Regions from separate parts of the Thermaerobacter nagasakiensis genome, predicted to be linked through region 1. Evidence: predicted binding sites of a transcription regulator. Region 1 holds the regulator's gene; the other holds the start of a gene.
What was found. The regulator LexA, encoded in region 1, represses DNA repair genes until DNA is damaged. The targets are predictions, from matches to a motif close to CNAACANNTGTTNG.

Region 1 (7,416 bases):
AGAATTCGGGTAGATGCGGCGGGGAGGGCCGGGGGGCAGGCGGGAGGAAGGAGGAACCGGCTTGACGGGCGACAGCGCCGGCGGAAGTCCCCGCCGGCGGCCGGAAAGGGCGCTGCTGGTGGGCGTCAGCTGGGAGCGGGGCGGGCGCCTCTCGCCCGAGGAGCGGCTGGCCGAGCTGAGGGAACTGGCCCGCTCCGCGGGGGCGGAGGTGGTGGGGGAGATCCGCCAGCGGCGGGACCGGCCGGAGCCCGCCACCCTGATCGGGCCGGGCAAGGTCCAGGAGGTGGCGGAGGCCCGCCGGCGGCTCGAAGCCGACGTGGTGATCTTCGATCGGGACCTGACCCCGGCCCAGCAGCGGAACCTGGAGCGGGCCATCGGCGGCAAGGTGATCGACCGCACCCAGCTGATCCTCGACATCTTCGCGTCCCGGGCCCGGACCAGGGAGGGCCAGCTGCAGGTCGAACTGGCCCAGCTGCAGTACCTGCTGCCCCGCCTGGCCGGCATGGGCGAAGCCCTCTCCCGCCTGGGCGGCGGGATCGGCACCCGGGGCCCTGGCGAGACCCGCCTGGAGGTCGACCGCCGCCGCATCCGCCTCCGGATCGCGGGCCTGCGCCGGCTGCTCGCCGAAGTCCGCCGCCAGCGCCAGACCCAGCGCAAGGGGCGGCGCCGGGCGGGGCTGCCCGTGGTGGCGCTGGTGGGCTACACCAACGCCGGCAAGACCACCCTGCACGCCGCGCTGGTCCGGCGGTTCGGGGCCGTCCCGGCCGGTGCCGTGGTGGCGGGCCGCGACCGGCTGTTCGACACCCTGGACCCCGCGGTGCGGCGGGTCGAGTGGCCCGGTCTGGGGCCCGTTCTGGTGGCCGACACCGTGGGGTTCATCCACGACCTGCCGCCCCACCTGATCGCCGCCTTCCGCGCCACCCTCGAAGAGGTCCTGGAAGCGGACCTGCTGCTCCACGTGGTCGACGTTTCCCAGCCGCGGTGGCCCGTGGATGTGGACACGGTGGAGGAGATCCTCGATGACCTGGGCGCCGTCCAGCCCCGCCTGCTGGTGCTGAACAAGATCGACCGGGGGGAGGCCGGGGGAGAGGGGGCGAGGGGAGAGGCGGCCGGCGGCGAGGAGACCCGAGGACACGATGCGGAGTGCAAGGGCGGGGAGGCCGGCGGCGGCGAGGCCTGGGGAAGGGAATCCGGAGACGGGAGCAGGGACCCCAGGGGAGAAGGCAGGCCGCCCGAGGCCATCCCGACGGCGCATCCCCTGCCGGCGGCCCCCTTGAGCGGCGAAAATGCGGCCCCTGCTGGTATTGGCGGCCGGGCCGTGCGGGTTTCCGCGCTGACGGGCCAGGGACTGGACCGGCTGGCGGTTGCGGTGGCGGAACTGCTGGGTCGGGATCGCCTCCGGGTGCGGGTGGAGGTGCCCTACCACCGGAGCGACCTGCGGTCCCGGATTCATGCCGGGGGCCCCGTCCTGGCGGAAGAACCGGTCCCGGCGGGCTGGAGCCTGGTGGCCCTCCTGCCGCAGGCCGAGATCGGGCGGCTCCGGCGGGCCGGGTGCCGCATCGAGGACGCGGCACGTATCGAGGACGCGGCAATCGAGGACGCCGCGGAAGATGGTGCAAGGAGGCTGGACGGGAGCCGGCCTTGAACCGGGCGTGGCGGGCCGGGCCGGCCGCTGCAACGGGCGGAACGGCGCCGCAGACGGGAGGGATCAGGGATCATGCCGGTCCTGCCGGGAATTGCGGCTGAGGCTGGAGGAGGCCCGTGGTGGCTCGCCCTGCTGGCGTCCATCGGCATTGCCGCTGGCCTGGTGGGAACCGTCCTCCCCGCTCTCCCGGGGATCCCGCTGGTCTTCCTGTCCATCGCCGGTTACGCGGTCGCCACGGGCTTTCGGGAAATCTCCGGCACGGCCCTGCTGGTCATGTTGGCGGCCACCGTGACCGGCATGGCCCTGGAATACGGCCTGGGGCCGGCAGCGGCCCGGCGCCGCGGCGCCAGCCGGGCCGCCTTCTGGGGTGCCATTGCAGGTGGACTGGCCGGCACCTTCATCCTGGGCCCCCTGGGCATCTTGCTGGGGCCGCTGGCCGGGGCCGTGGTGGGTGAACTGGCCAGCGGCCGGACATGGCAACAGGCGTTGTCCACCGGCTGGACGACAGCGGTGGGACTGGTGGCCGGCCTGGCACTTGAGCTGCTCATCGGCCTCGCCATGGCGGTCTACTTCTGGATACGGGTCCTCGCATGAGGCCGCGCCGCGGGTCAGGTGCCGCGGTCCGGGGCATTCCTGGCCTTGAATCGGCCTTGATCACCCCGGTCTCAAATCATCCGGCGCAGAAGGGCCACCACCTTCCCGAGGATACGGGCCGTCCGCACGCGGATGGGTTCCATGGCCGGATTCTCCGGCTGCAACCGGATGCCGTCGCGCTCCCGGTAGAACCGCTTCACCGTCGCTTCATCGTCGATCAGGGCGACCACGATGTCCCCGTTGTCGGCCGTTTCCTGCCGGCGGACGATGACGTAGTCACCGTCCAGGATGCCCGCCCCGATCATGCTGTCGCCGCGGATGCGCAGGGCGAACACCTCCCCCTCGGGCACCAGCTCCGTCGGGAGGGGGAGGACGTCCTCGATGTTCTCGACCGCCAGGATCGGCTGGCCCGCGGTCACCTGCCCCACCAGGGGGACCGGCACCGTCCGCGTCCGCAGGCCGGATTCCTCCAGGACCTCGATGGCCCGCGGCTTGGTGGGATCGCGGCGGATGTAGCCCTTTCGCTCCAGCCTCGCCAGATATGTGTGGACGGTGGATGTGCTCTTCAGGCCCACCGCTTCCCCGATTTCCCGTACCGAAGGGGGATAGCCTCGCTCGCGGATCGACGCCTTGATGTAATCGAGAATCTGCCGCTGCCTGCGGGTCAGCTCTTCCAAGTCGGCACCTCCCACCGCCGCGGGCCCTTTTCCCGCTGCTTAGGCCGCCCCGGTTCCTAACCCGGTGGATCGGCCTTTTCCACCACCTTGGCGCCGTGACGCCGGCGCTGCCGGCTTCGGGCGCCGGCGGACCGCCCTGCACCCGCCCTGCACCCATTGTACGGATCGAAAGCAGGTTCCACAAACAGTTGTTCGGACCCCGCGTGGGAATTCCTGCATGATGGGACGCACCGTCGCCAGATTTTTGCCCCTTGACACCGAACGGATGTTCCATGGTATGATGGGACCCGAACATATGTTTCGGTGCCGGGGGGATCACCGTGGCAGTACGGGTTCAGTGCCGGGGTGCTAGACCTTTTGGCGACGGTAGGGGCCGAAGCGGCCGGCCGGCGGCGGGCGCTTTCAGGCGCCGCCGGTACCGATGGGGCCGGCCTGGGCGGACCGTGGCCGCGCTGGTTCTTGTGACAGGGGTGATCCTGGGCGTAGCCTGGGGCGGCGGGCTCTGGCCGGCACGGGCGGTGGCTTCGGACGAGGGTGCGGCCAAGCCGCCGGTTCAAAAGGTGGCCCGTCATCCAGGGGGCGCGGATCCGGCGGCACGGGCCGGGAGGTCACCGCAAGCGTCGACCGCAAATGGCGATGGCGCTGGGGAGGCTGCCTTATTGCAGGGGAACCAGGTGGTCGTCCGGCGGGGCGATCGCATCTGGGCCATTGTGGAGCGGTATGGGCGCAGCGACCGGGATCCCCGGGATCTGGTGGCGGCCGTGATGGAGGCCAACGGCCTGACATCCCCGGCACTACGGCCCGGTATGATCCTGGTCCTGCCACCCGAGGTTCTCCGGTAGGCGGAGCACCGCGGACCCCAGACATCCGGTGCAGGGCGGCCCGCTGCCGGCCGCCGCACCGCCCATGGTATACGGCCATCCTCCCGGCCTTTTCTTACGGATGTCTTGTGAGCGATTCATTCCTTGTGTTTGCCGGAAGGCATCCTGCGGGCCCGCTGCTCGGCAGCGGTACACCGGGTGAGCATGCAACCGTCCGCCGATCGGGATTTTTCGGGCGGGTGGCGGGCAGCCACATTGCGGCGGAGCCGTACCTGGGCGGAGGAACCGGTACCGGTTGCAGCGCAGCCGGTGGATGCGATGGGCAGGCTTACCGCCGCTCTGGGTCGCTTCGTCCAGATTCGCAGATTTCTCTGGAGAAGCCATGAGCGACCACCTTCCGTGGCCACCGCCAGGGCTGGAGGGCCGGCGGGCAGCGGGACACCGGGGTTCTGGTGAGACCCCGGGACCTGGCTTCAGGACGTCGTCCTGTACTTCGTATAAGTAACATTATGTTAAGTAAGTTAAGTAAGCACGGGGCACCCCACGGCCCCCAGCCCCTCTCGCTCCCGCGACACGACCAGCCCGGCGGCGGGTTCGACCGTACAAGCGACGAGGAGGCTCCCTGCAGGCGGAAGTCGCCGACCCGCCTGCAGGGATTCGCCCCAGCCGAAGGGTGCCGGGGGACGGCGGGCGTCGCCGGGTGACGCGGACCCGGCCGCGTTCCCCCAAGCATGTTGCCCGGAATCGGGGCCCGCCGCGAAGGGGCACCTACGCACCGAGCGGCCCCACCCGTGTGGCGGCGAGCCCGGCCCCCGCTCCAGGGCGGGTCCCCCTCCGCCGGCGTGGGTTGGAGGTGGGGGCTGCAGGCGGGGTCTATCCCTACCGAAGGTGCGCCCGTGCCTCAAAGCGGCGAGCTGGGCTCGAACTGGGGCGGCCGCTTGCTGCGTAGCGAAGCCAGGCCCTCGGCGGCATCCGGCAAGGTGAAACCCAGGAACTCCAGCGCCGTCGAGGTGTCGAAGATCGGACCCGCGGCCCGCAGCCAGTTGTTGAGGGCGTACTTGGTCCAGCGGATCGCCGTCGGGCTGCCCTGGGCCAGCCGGCGGGCAATGTTCAGGGCAGCCTCCCGGGCCTCGCCGTCGTCCACGCAGAGGGCGACGAGCCCGATCCGGGCGGCTTCCTCGCCGCTCACGGGCTCGTTCAGCAGGAGGTGATACTTGGCCCGGGCCATGCCCACCAGTAGAGGCCAGATGATGGCGGCGTGATCGCCGGCGGCCACGCCCAGGCGAACGTGCCCATCCAGCAGGCGGGCGTTCCGGGCGGCCACGGCGATGTCGGCCAGCAGCGCCACGGCCAGTCCGGCGCCGACGGCGGGGCCTTCGATGGCGGAGACCACGGGCTTGGAACAATTGATGAGGTTGTACACCAGGTCGCGGGCTTCTTTCCAGACCCGCACCCGGACCTGGGGATCCTGCATGATGGCTTCGACCAGGCGGAAATCGCCGCCGGCCGAAAAGGCCTTCCCTGCGCCCCGTACCAGCACGACCCGAACTCCGGCGTCGCCGTCGATGTCCCTCCAGATGCGGGTAAGCTCGGTATGGGTCTCGGCGTCCACCGCGTTGAGCGTCTCCGGCTGCTCCAGGACCAGCTCCAGGATCCCGGGTTCCGCCCAGGACAGCTGCAGCCGCCGGTATTGGTGCCACCAGGACGACACGGGCATTCCCTGCCTTCCTCCGGGAGGGTTCCAGGTGCAATGAAGAGACGTCCGGCCCCGAGTGAACCCGAGGGAGACGGAGTTCGGCCGGGGGGACCCCGAACTCCTGCCGAGACTTTTGCCGAGCTCCTGCACGGGTCTCTCTCCTGCCGTCTCGGCTGCGGTCGCCGTTGGCGGGGCCGGCCCGCACCGGGCTCCCGGCTCCCGCGGGTCCGGTTCCGGCTCAGAAGCCGCCGGGGGAACCGGCGGGTCGAACCCGCAGGGCGATCTTGCCGCGCACGCCGCCCTCCTCCAGGCGGCTGTGGGCTTCGGCCACCTGGTCCAGGGGCAGGATGCCGTCCAGGGCCGGGCGCAGCTTGCCGCCTTCGATCAGGGTCCGGAGGGCATCCAGCTTGTACCGGGCCCGCTCCAGGAAGAGCCCGTGCAGTGTCAGGTTCTTCCGCGACAGGGGGCCCAGGTTGACCTGGCCGCCCAGGATGGTCACCACCCGTCCGTGGGGCCGCACCACCTCAAGACTCCGGGTGAGGACCTCCCCTCCCACCGTGTCCAGGACCAGGTCCACGCCCTGGCCGCCGGTCTCGCGCCGGATGACCTCCACGAAATCCTGGGTCCGGTACTCGATCACCCGGTAGGCGCCCAGGGACTTGACGAATTCCATGTTGTCGGCCCGGGCGGTCGCGTAGACGAAAGCACCGGCCGCCTTGGCGATCTGGACGGCGAAGTGGCCGACACCACCGGCCGCGCCGTGGATCAACACCGTTTCGCCCACCTTTAGCCCACCACGGGTGATCAGGCCGTCCCACGCCGTTCCCCCGGCCAGGGGCACCACGGCCGCTTCGGTGTGGGACAGGTTCTCCGGCTTGCGGGCGACGATCTCCTGGCGCGCCACGTGATACTGCGCGTAGCTGCCCGGCCGGCCACCGAAGATCTCGGGGGTGTAGTAGACCTCATCGCCCGGCTGGAAATCCGTCACTCCCGGTCCCACCGCCACCACCACGCCCGACACGTCGTAGCCGATGATGGCAGGAGGCACCACACCGGCCCAGGTGCCGTTGCGGCGAATCTTGTAATCCACCGGGTTGACGGAACTGGCGTGAACCTCGACCAGCACCTCGCCCGGGCCGGGCTCGGGTACCGGTACCTCCCGGGCTTCAAAGACCTCAGGCCCTCCGAAGGTCCGGATGACCATGGCCCTCATGGTCTTCGCCGTCTTCGCCATGGGACTCCCCCCACCCGTGGGATCTGGACCCAGTTAACGGGTAAACCCATTACCGGGATAAGCCAATGCTTACAGCCTCGTCAAGGCGGCCTGCGCCCCGGCGCTACCGGGAGGAAGGCGGCGCCGCCCAGCACGGGCGGCTTGCCGGCCGGCGGCGGCACCGGCGGGCCCCGGGCGAGCCGGGTGGCAGCCCGCGCTCCCCGGCTGCCCGGCAGGAGCTACCGCCGGTGCTGCCCAAACCTCTTCAGGGATGGCCAGGACCCCGGCGTCCCGGCCCGGCAGGAGGGACGATGCCTACGCGTACCGACAACCATCCAAGGGCGGGTTCCGCTCCCGATCCCGGGACACCCGCCCCGGTCCCCGGCTCGCCTCCCCGTTCCCACGGGCAGGGGCAGGTGGCGGAGATGCCGGCCGGCCTGCCGCCGCAAGGCCCGCCGGAGGACCCACGGCGGCCTGGCCTCCCGGGCGGCCCTGCTGCGGCCACGGCGGCCGGCGCCGCCGTAGCGGCCGGGCCGCCGGGCCCGGCGGCAGGGGCCAGGCAGCCCGCCGGGGCCGGCGCGGCGGGGCAGGCCGTAGCGGCCGGGCAGGCTCTGCCCCGGCGCTGGTTTCTCCTGGCGCTGGCCACCCTGCAACAGGCGGGGCTCACCGGCATCCGCTTCGGGATCCCCGTACTGGCCCCGTTCATCCGGGCGGACCTGGGCCTGTCCCTGACGGCCACCGGACTCGTCCTGGGTGCCTTCGACCTGGGG
Region 2 (7,416 bases), 340 kb from region 1:
GCAGCTCCGGTACCTCCGCCAGGGCCCGCCCCAGCTGCCGGGACAGGTAGTACGGCACGCGCTTGGCGATGCGGTCGATCACCGCCTCCGGAAAACCCAGCACCTTGCCGAAGTCCCGCAGGGCGCCGCGGGCATGGTAGGTCTGGTAGGTGCAGACGGTGGCCACGTGCTCGGGGCCGTAGCGCTGCTCGACGTAATCCGCCACCTGGTCGCGGTAGCGGGCGTCGAAGTCGATGTCGATGTCCGGCTGTTCCGCCCGCTCCAGGCTGAGGAAGCGTTCAAAGAGCAGGCCGCGCTCGATGGCGTCCACGTCGGTGATGCCCAGGCAGTAGGCCACCGCCGAGTCGGCCGCCGAGCCGCGACCGGCACAGCGGATGCCCTGCTGGCGCGCATAGCGGGCCACATCCCAGACCAGCAGGAAGTAGTCCGCCAGTTGCAGCTTCTCGATGATGGAAAGCTCGTGCTCCAGCCGCTGCCGGATGCGGGGGGTGATGCGGCCGTAGCGCCAGAGGGCGCCCCGCTCCACCTGCTCCCGCAGGTAGGCTTCGGCCCGGACTCCCGGCGGCAGGGGGAAAGCCGGGCGGGGCACGCCCCCCTCGGGCAGCGCAGGGGCGCAGCGCTCGGCGATGGCCAGCGTGGCCTCAAGCGCCTGAGGGTAACCGGCGAACATCCGGGCCATGGCCCGGGGGGACTTGAGGTCGTTGTCGGCGTTCAGGTGCCGCTGGGGATGGGGTTCGTCCACCGGGATCCCCAGGCGGACGCAGGCCAGCAGGTCGTGGACGGCGAAGCGGTCGCGGGTGGCGTAGTGGACGTCGTTGGTCGCCACCAGCCCGACCCCCAGGTGCTCCGCCAGATCGGCCAGGGCCCGGTTGAGGGCGCGGTTGCCGGGAAGCCAGCCGCCCTGCAGCTCAAGGAAGAAGTTCTCCCGGCCAAAGGCGTCCCGCAGCTGCCGGGCCCGCTCCAGCGCCGTGGCCCGGTCGCCCCGCAGCAGCGCCTGCAGCACCGGTCCCTGGCGGCAGCCGGACAGGGCGATCAGCCCGTGGCCGGCCAGCGGCTCGCCGCCGGGCGCCACCTCCTCCAGCAGCACCGTCCAGGGAAGGGCCGGACTGCCCCGGGGGCGGTCCAGGTGGGCCCGGGTCAGGAGCCGGCAGAGGCGGGCATAGCCCTGGGGGCCGGTGGCCAGGAGGACCAGATGGGCCGTCACCGGCTCCGGCCTGCCCTCCGCGGCCGGCCGGGGGGCGGCGTCCCCAGGACCACCCGGACCGCCGCCTCCGGGCTTGCCACCGGTCCCGAGCCCGCCACCGGCGGGCCTGGCGCCGCCGGGCCCGGCGCCGGCGGCCGGCCTGGGACGGGCGGGCCTGACGCCGGCCGGCCCGGCCGGTTCGTCCAGGAGGAGGGTGACCTCGGCCCCCTGGATGGGCTTGATCCCCGCGGCCCGGGCCGCCCGGTCGAACTCCACGGCGCCCGCCACGTTGTCGTGATCCGTCAGGGCCAGGGCGGGCATGCCCAGCGCTGCGGCCCGTTCCACCAGCGCCTGCACCGGGCTTGCCCCGTCAAGAAAGGAATAGGCGGAATGGCAATGCAGGTGGACGAACATGCCACGGCCCCCCTCTACCCTGGTCAGGCCTGCCCTGCCACGACCTCCGGCAAGACAAGCGGGACCGGCCGGAGGCCCAACCCGGCCTGCGAGCCGGTGCACCGGGCCGCTCGCTGCCGGGCCGCTCGCTGCGCGGCGACCGGCCAGGCCGGCTGCCGGCGGCACCCGGCGGTGTCAGTCATAGACCTTGTAGAGCACCCACCGGGAGCTTCCCGCCACCCGCTCCAGCTCGAAGACCCCGCCCCCTTCCACCAGGACCCGCACCACCCGCCGCTCCTCTTCCCCGTCCCACCAGGCCCCTGCTTCCCGCCACTCGTCGAGGATGCCGGTCACCCGGTGCCAGCGGCGCCAGAAGAACCGGCTGGGCCGCCCGCTGGCGTCGACCTCCACCGGCACCGGCTTGCCGATCAGGGCCATGCTCCCGTGCCTCCGCGACCGCTGCCTCAAGTAACCGTTGCCTCAAGGCCAGCCGCTCCTGGGCCGGATCCGGGCGGCAGCCGGGACGTCCGGACCGCTTCACCTGCCCGGCTGGCCGGGTGCCCCGCGCCAGGGATCCCAGTAGGCCAGCTGGCGTTCCCGCCGGGTGGCGGGCCGTTCCCGGCCCCAGAAGATCCGCCCCGGATAGCGGCGGGCCAGCTCATCCAGGAGAACCGGCAGCTCCGGGCCGGCGACCTCTTGCCCGGCCGGGAACGGGGCACGGCCCGTCCGCTGGCGGCCGGTGCCGGGCCGTTCACCACCGGGGACGGCTCGCCGGCCGCCGGGGCCGGCACCGGGGTCAAAGGCTGCCGGCAGGGCCAGTTGCCGGGCCGCCGGCTCCAGGGCCGTCACCGTCAGGTCCAGCCGGGCCGGGGCCGGTTCGGCCGGTACGAGGCGGTGATACAGGGCCAGGGCGGCGCGGGCCAGGACGTCCTGCCCGGCGGCGGCCACGGGCAGGTAGCGCCCCACCCGGGACCGTTCCCCCTGCAGGATCACCAGGCGGCCCGCCTGCCCGGCAGCGGCCAGCCGGGCGGCCACCTCCCGGGCCAGGCGGGGCAGCTGGGCCGGCCACCAGCCGGCGCGGAGCTCCTCCCCCAGTTCGGGAGGCGCGGTCAGGGTGGCGGTGACCCCCGGCGGCGGGTAGCCCGGCTTGAGAGGGCGGCGGTCGTCCCCCCGGCACCACGCCTGCAGGAGGGGAGCCTGGTCGCCCACCGCCCGGGCCACCACCTGCCGCGGCGCCGCGGCCACATCCCCCAAGGTGTACAGGCCCAGGCGCTGCAGCTGGCGGCGAGCCGCCGGCGGCACCTCTTCCTGCAGGGCGGCCACGGGCAGGGGGGCTAGAAAGCCCGCTTCCTGGCCGGGCGGAACGCAGCAGCTGACCACCGCCAGCCCCGCTGCGCCACAGGCTTCCCGGGGCGGCCGGGCACGGGACGGGTGCCCGCCCGCCGCCCCGCCCCGTCCCGCCGGGAAGCCGGCTTGCGGGCCCGGCTGCGCCGCTGCATCCCTGCCCATCGCCTCCGCATCCCGCCACGCCCCTCTCCCGGGCCACGGCCGGCTGCCATCCCGGAACCGGGGAACCCTGGCCGCCCCTTTTGCAGGGCCGGCCGGGGGCCGGGTGACCGGTGAGGGGCCGGTGCGGGACGATGCGGGACCGGAACCGCAAGCTTGCCGGCCGGTGGCCCCTGCGCCGCCGCCGGTCGGGGACCGCGCCGCCACCCGGGCGGCCATCCGCGCCACCAGCCGGCCGTGGCCGAGGCCCAGCACCAGGCGGTGGCCGTAGCGCCCCAGGCCTGCCGCCTGCAAGATGGCCACCACGCCGTCCACCGTTTGCCGGGGATCCAGCTCGCAAAAGGCCGCCAGCTGGTCAACCACCGGCTCCACCCGGGGCGAGAGGGACAGCAGCGCCTCATAGAAGGGTTCCAGGGCCGCCATGGGGTCGATGGCATCCCGCGGCACCACCTCCAGGCTGCCGAGGAGCCGCCGGGCGCTCTGGACCCGGATGCCAGGGCGCAGGCCCGCCGCCCTGGCCGGCAGCGACACGTCGGCCACGACCGGGCCGTCGGCCACCACCGCCGGCCGGTCCTGCACGCCGGCCGCCACCGCCCACGCCCCCTCGAGGCGGGCATAAGCCATCCACGGGATCGATACCGAACGTGTGTTCCCCATGGTGAGGCCATTGTAGGAGGGGACGACACCGGCCGTCAAGAGGAACGACTGCCCTGAAGAGAAAATTTCTGGAGCATCCTCCGGCAACCGGCAGCGGGGACAAGCGCCCCCGGGGGAAGCCGGCCTCCAGAAAGGCGGAGGCCGGGAGATCCCGGCCTCCGCGCCTCGCCTGGCGGAACCGCCCGCCACCGCGGTCCGGCACTATCCCAGAAGGTCGTGGCGGCGGATCAGTCCCACCCGCAGGGCGAACAGCACCGCCTGGGTCCGGTCGCGCACCCCCAGCTTCTGCATGATGTGGCTCAGGTGGTTCCGCACCGTCTTGGGGCTGATGAAGAGCTCGCGAGCCACCTGGGTGGTGGTCTTGCCGCGGGCGATGCGGCTCAGCACCTCCAGCTCCCGCTGGCTCAAAAGCCGCGCCCGCTCCACTTCTTCGGGGGCGGGAACATAACGGTAGAGGGGCGAGTCGCTGGCCAGCTCGGACATGATCTCGGCATCGATCACGAAGATCCCGGCCGTGCAGGCGCGAATGGCCTCGGGCAGGCCGGCCGCTTCCCGGTTGGCCAGCAGGTAGCCGCCCAGACCGGCCTGCACCAGCCCCAGCAGCGAGTGGGGGTCGGCCCGGTCCGTGATGCCCACCACCACGGGCGAACCGGGCATGCGCCCGATCCGCCCCACCAGCTCCCGCGCGTCGCCGGCGGCCAGGCTCAAATCCAGCAGCACCACATCGGGGACCAGCTCGCGCACCCGGTCGAGCAGCGGCTCAGGTCCGGCGGCGTGCCCCACCACCTGCAGCCCGGGGGCGCCCTCCAGGATGCGCTGCAGGCCTTCCCGGACCAGCGGCCGGCCCGTTGCAACGAGGATCTTCAACATCGGCCTCTCCCCTGCATTGCCCGGGCAGGTTGCAGGCCACCCGGGTGATGTCATCCCATCCTACGAAAGTCGGCCGCAGGGGGGACCGGCGGCAGGCGCCCAAGTAGCGAAACCCGTCACGGGGAGCAACGGCCGGGATCCCCGGCCTGGCGGAACCGGCCGGGCCGCAGAGGGTGGATGCGGGTGGACGCCCGGGGCCCCAGGCCCGTGGTGAGCACCCCGGAGGCCCGGGCGGCCCGAGTCCCTGGCAGGTGGTGGGCAGCGGTCACTCGCCGCCGCCCGGGGACGCGATATCCGCCGGCCGGCCGGCCTCCAGGTCGTACACCACGGGAAGGCGGGACCCGTCTTCGGCCTCCACCATCAGGGTCGCCCGCCGTCCGGCGGCGCCGGCCTGCCACCCCAGGCCGCGGGCGTGGTAGAGCACGTCCAGCACCAGCACGTCCCGGCCGGGCTCCTCGGCCGGGTCGTCCAGGGACCAGCGCCAGAGGGCCACCAGGGGACGGGGTCCCCGGGTCACCAGCAGGACGCCCCGCTCCCCGGCCAGGGCCAGCGGGCCGAAGCCCTCGCGGGAGACCTCGACCTCCACCCCCGGCGGGCCCCCCGGGGGAGCCGCCCGCGAGGGCAGGTCGGCCAGGCCCAGCCCCGGCTGCCAGGCGCCGCCGTCCCGGCGCCAGACCAGGCGATCCCCCGCGACCGCCACCTCCAGCACCACCCGGGCCGGCGCCCCGACCAGGCGCGGTCCTTCCAGCAGCCGGCGCCAGAAGAAGTCCTGCACCAGGCGGGCCGCGTACCCTTCCGCGCCGCCGTCCGCCGGGCCGGCCACGTCGACCGCCGCCGCCACGTGGACGCGGCCCAGGGCATCGGGACGGGCCGCCCCCAGGGTATAGTGGGTGACCGGCACCTGGAGAAACCCGGCGGTCCCTTCCCCGGCGGAGGAACCCGCCGGCGGCAGGCCCTCCGGCTCCGCGGCCGGGGCCGGTACGCCGCCCTCCAGGCCTGCGGAGAGCCCGGCCAGCCAGGCACCCCCCGGCCCCGCGGCCGCCGGGGCCACCCAGGCCCCGGCGGCCGCGGCTTCGCCCGCCCGCCAGGCCTCCAGCAGCGCCCCGGTGGCCGCCACGGCCTCCGCCGTGGCGGCCACCGGGGGTGCCTGCCGCTGCATGCCCACCCAGGCCAGCGCCAGCCCCCCGGCCAGCACGGCCCAGGCCAGCGCACGGGGCACCGGCCCCCGCCGGTGCCCCGCGCGCCCTCCGGTCTTGCCCATTCCCGTCGCCTGCCTTCCCGCCCGGGCGCCTGCCGTGACCCGCGCCGGCTGGTCCTGCGAACATCACCACGGAGCAAACCCCGGCTGCTCCTGCGAACACCGCCGCGGCGCAAGGGCCGGCCGCTCCAGCGAAAATCGCCTCGGAGCAAGCGCTTGCCGCTCCTGCGGCATCGCCGCGGCTCTAGCGCCGGCTGCTCCTCCGCCATCCTCAAGCGCCTTCTGCTTCGCAAGTCGCGGCGCCCTCAGGCACCCGCCGCTCCTCCGCCATCGCGGCGCCTTCAGGCACCTTCTGCTCCTTCGCCACCGCGGCGCCTTCCCGCCCGGGCCCCTGCCGGTGCCGCGCCGGCTACTCCACCACGACCCGCCCGGCGGGTTCCCCTTCCACCCGGCCGATGCGCCGGGCCGCACGGACCCCCCGGCGGTGGAGTTCCTCCAGCAGGGCACCGGCGCGGGCCGGTTCGACCACCAGCAGGAGGCCGCCCGAGGTGACGGCGTCGAAGAGCAGCCCCTGCTCCCACTGGGGAAGGGCCCGCCGGAACTCCACCACGCTGCCGTAATGCTGGCGGTTGGCCCGGCTGCCGCCGGGGAAGACGTCCCGCTCCGCCAGCTCGCGGGCGCCCGGCAGCACCGGCACCGCCTCGGCCTCGATGACCAGCGCCACGCCGCTTTCCCGGGCGATGTGGCTGGCATGCCCCAAAAGCCCGAAGCCCGTCACGTCGGTGGCGGCATGGATGCCGCCCACCGCCTGCCCGGCCTCGGCGGCGGCCCGGTTCAGGGTGCGCATCGTCTCCACCATGGCCTCCACCGCCGCCGGGGGCGCCAGGTCGCGCTTCAGGGCGGTGCTCAAGACGCCCGTGCCGATGGGCTTGGTCAGGATCAGCACGTCGCCGGGACGGGCGCCCTTGTTCGTCCACACCTGGTCCGGGTCGACCACGCCGGTGACGGCCAGGCCGTACTTGGGTTCCGCGTCGTCGATGGTGTGCCCGCCGACGATCACCGCCCCTGCCTCGCGCACCTTGGCGGCGCCACCCCTCAGGATGGCCGCCAGGGTGTCCGCCCCGTAGCGGCTCACGGAAAAGCCCACCAGGTTCAGGGCCGTCAGCGGGCGGCCGCCCATGGCGTAGACGTCGCTCAGGGCGTTGGCGGCGGCGATCTCGCCGAAGAGCACGGGATCATCGACGATGGGCGTGAAGAAGTCCACCGTCTGGACCAGGGCGATCCGGTCGGAGAGCCGGTACACCCCGGCGTCGTCGCCGCTCTCCAGCCCCACCAGCAGGTGGGGATCGTCGACCTGCTCGGGGGATAGGTGGCGCAGGACCTGCGCCAGCTCGGCCGGGCCGAGCTTGCACCCTCAGCCGGCCTTGCCGGTGAGCTGCGTCAGCCGCAGCGCCTCCACGGCATCTCCCCCCTCCCACCAGGCCCGGCGCGCTCCCACTGCGGGCAGGCCGGTCCGGGCGAGCGCACCGGACCCCCGCGCCCGCGAGGCCCGAGCACAGGCATCTAGGCGAATTCCTTGGCAAACCAGACCCGGTCGTACCCGCCGGCG

Region 2: the regulator LexA is predicted to act here: its motif matches at 3,722-3,735, upstream of ACZ5T9_RS09920 (Y-family DNA polymerase).

Annotation. Positions count from the first base shown of each region.
Region 1 covers NZ_AP043740.1:1,984,824-1,992,239, reverse strand. Annotated here, with positions in the region: gene hflX (GTPase HflX) at 62-1,645, shown strand; gene ACZ5T9_RS08490 (DUF456 domain-containing protein) at 1,718-2,239, shown strand; gene lexA (transcriptional repressor LexA) at 2,311-2,916, opposite strand; gene ACZ5T9_RS08480 (LysM peptidoglycan-binding domain-containing protein) at 3,576-3,758, shown strand; gene ACZ5T9_RS08475 (enoyl-CoA hydratase/isomerase family protein) at 4,639-5,454, opposite strand; gene ACZ5T9_RS08470 (zinc-dependent alcohol dehydrogenase family protein) at 5,672-6,667, opposite strand; gene ACZ5T9_RS08465 (MFS transporter) at 6,958-7,416, shown strand, end outside.
Region 2 covers NZ_AP043740.1:2,320,220-2,327,635, forward strand. Annotated here, with positions in the region: gene ACZ5T9_RS09910 (DNA polymerase III subunit alpha) at 1-1,597, opposite strand, end outside; gene ACZ5T9_RS09915 (DUF6504 family protein) at 1,772-2,014, opposite strand; gene ACZ5T9_RS09920 (Y-family DNA polymerase) at 2,114-3,673, opposite strand; gene ACZ5T9_RS09925 (response regulator transcription factor) at 3,941-4,609, opposite strand; gene ACZ5T9_RS09930 (hypothetical protein) at 4,875-5,828, opposite strand; gene selD (selenide, water dikinase SelD) at 6,217-7,266, opposite strand; gene ACZ5T9_RS09940 (GNAT family N-acetyltransferase) at 7,371-7,416, opposite strand, start outside.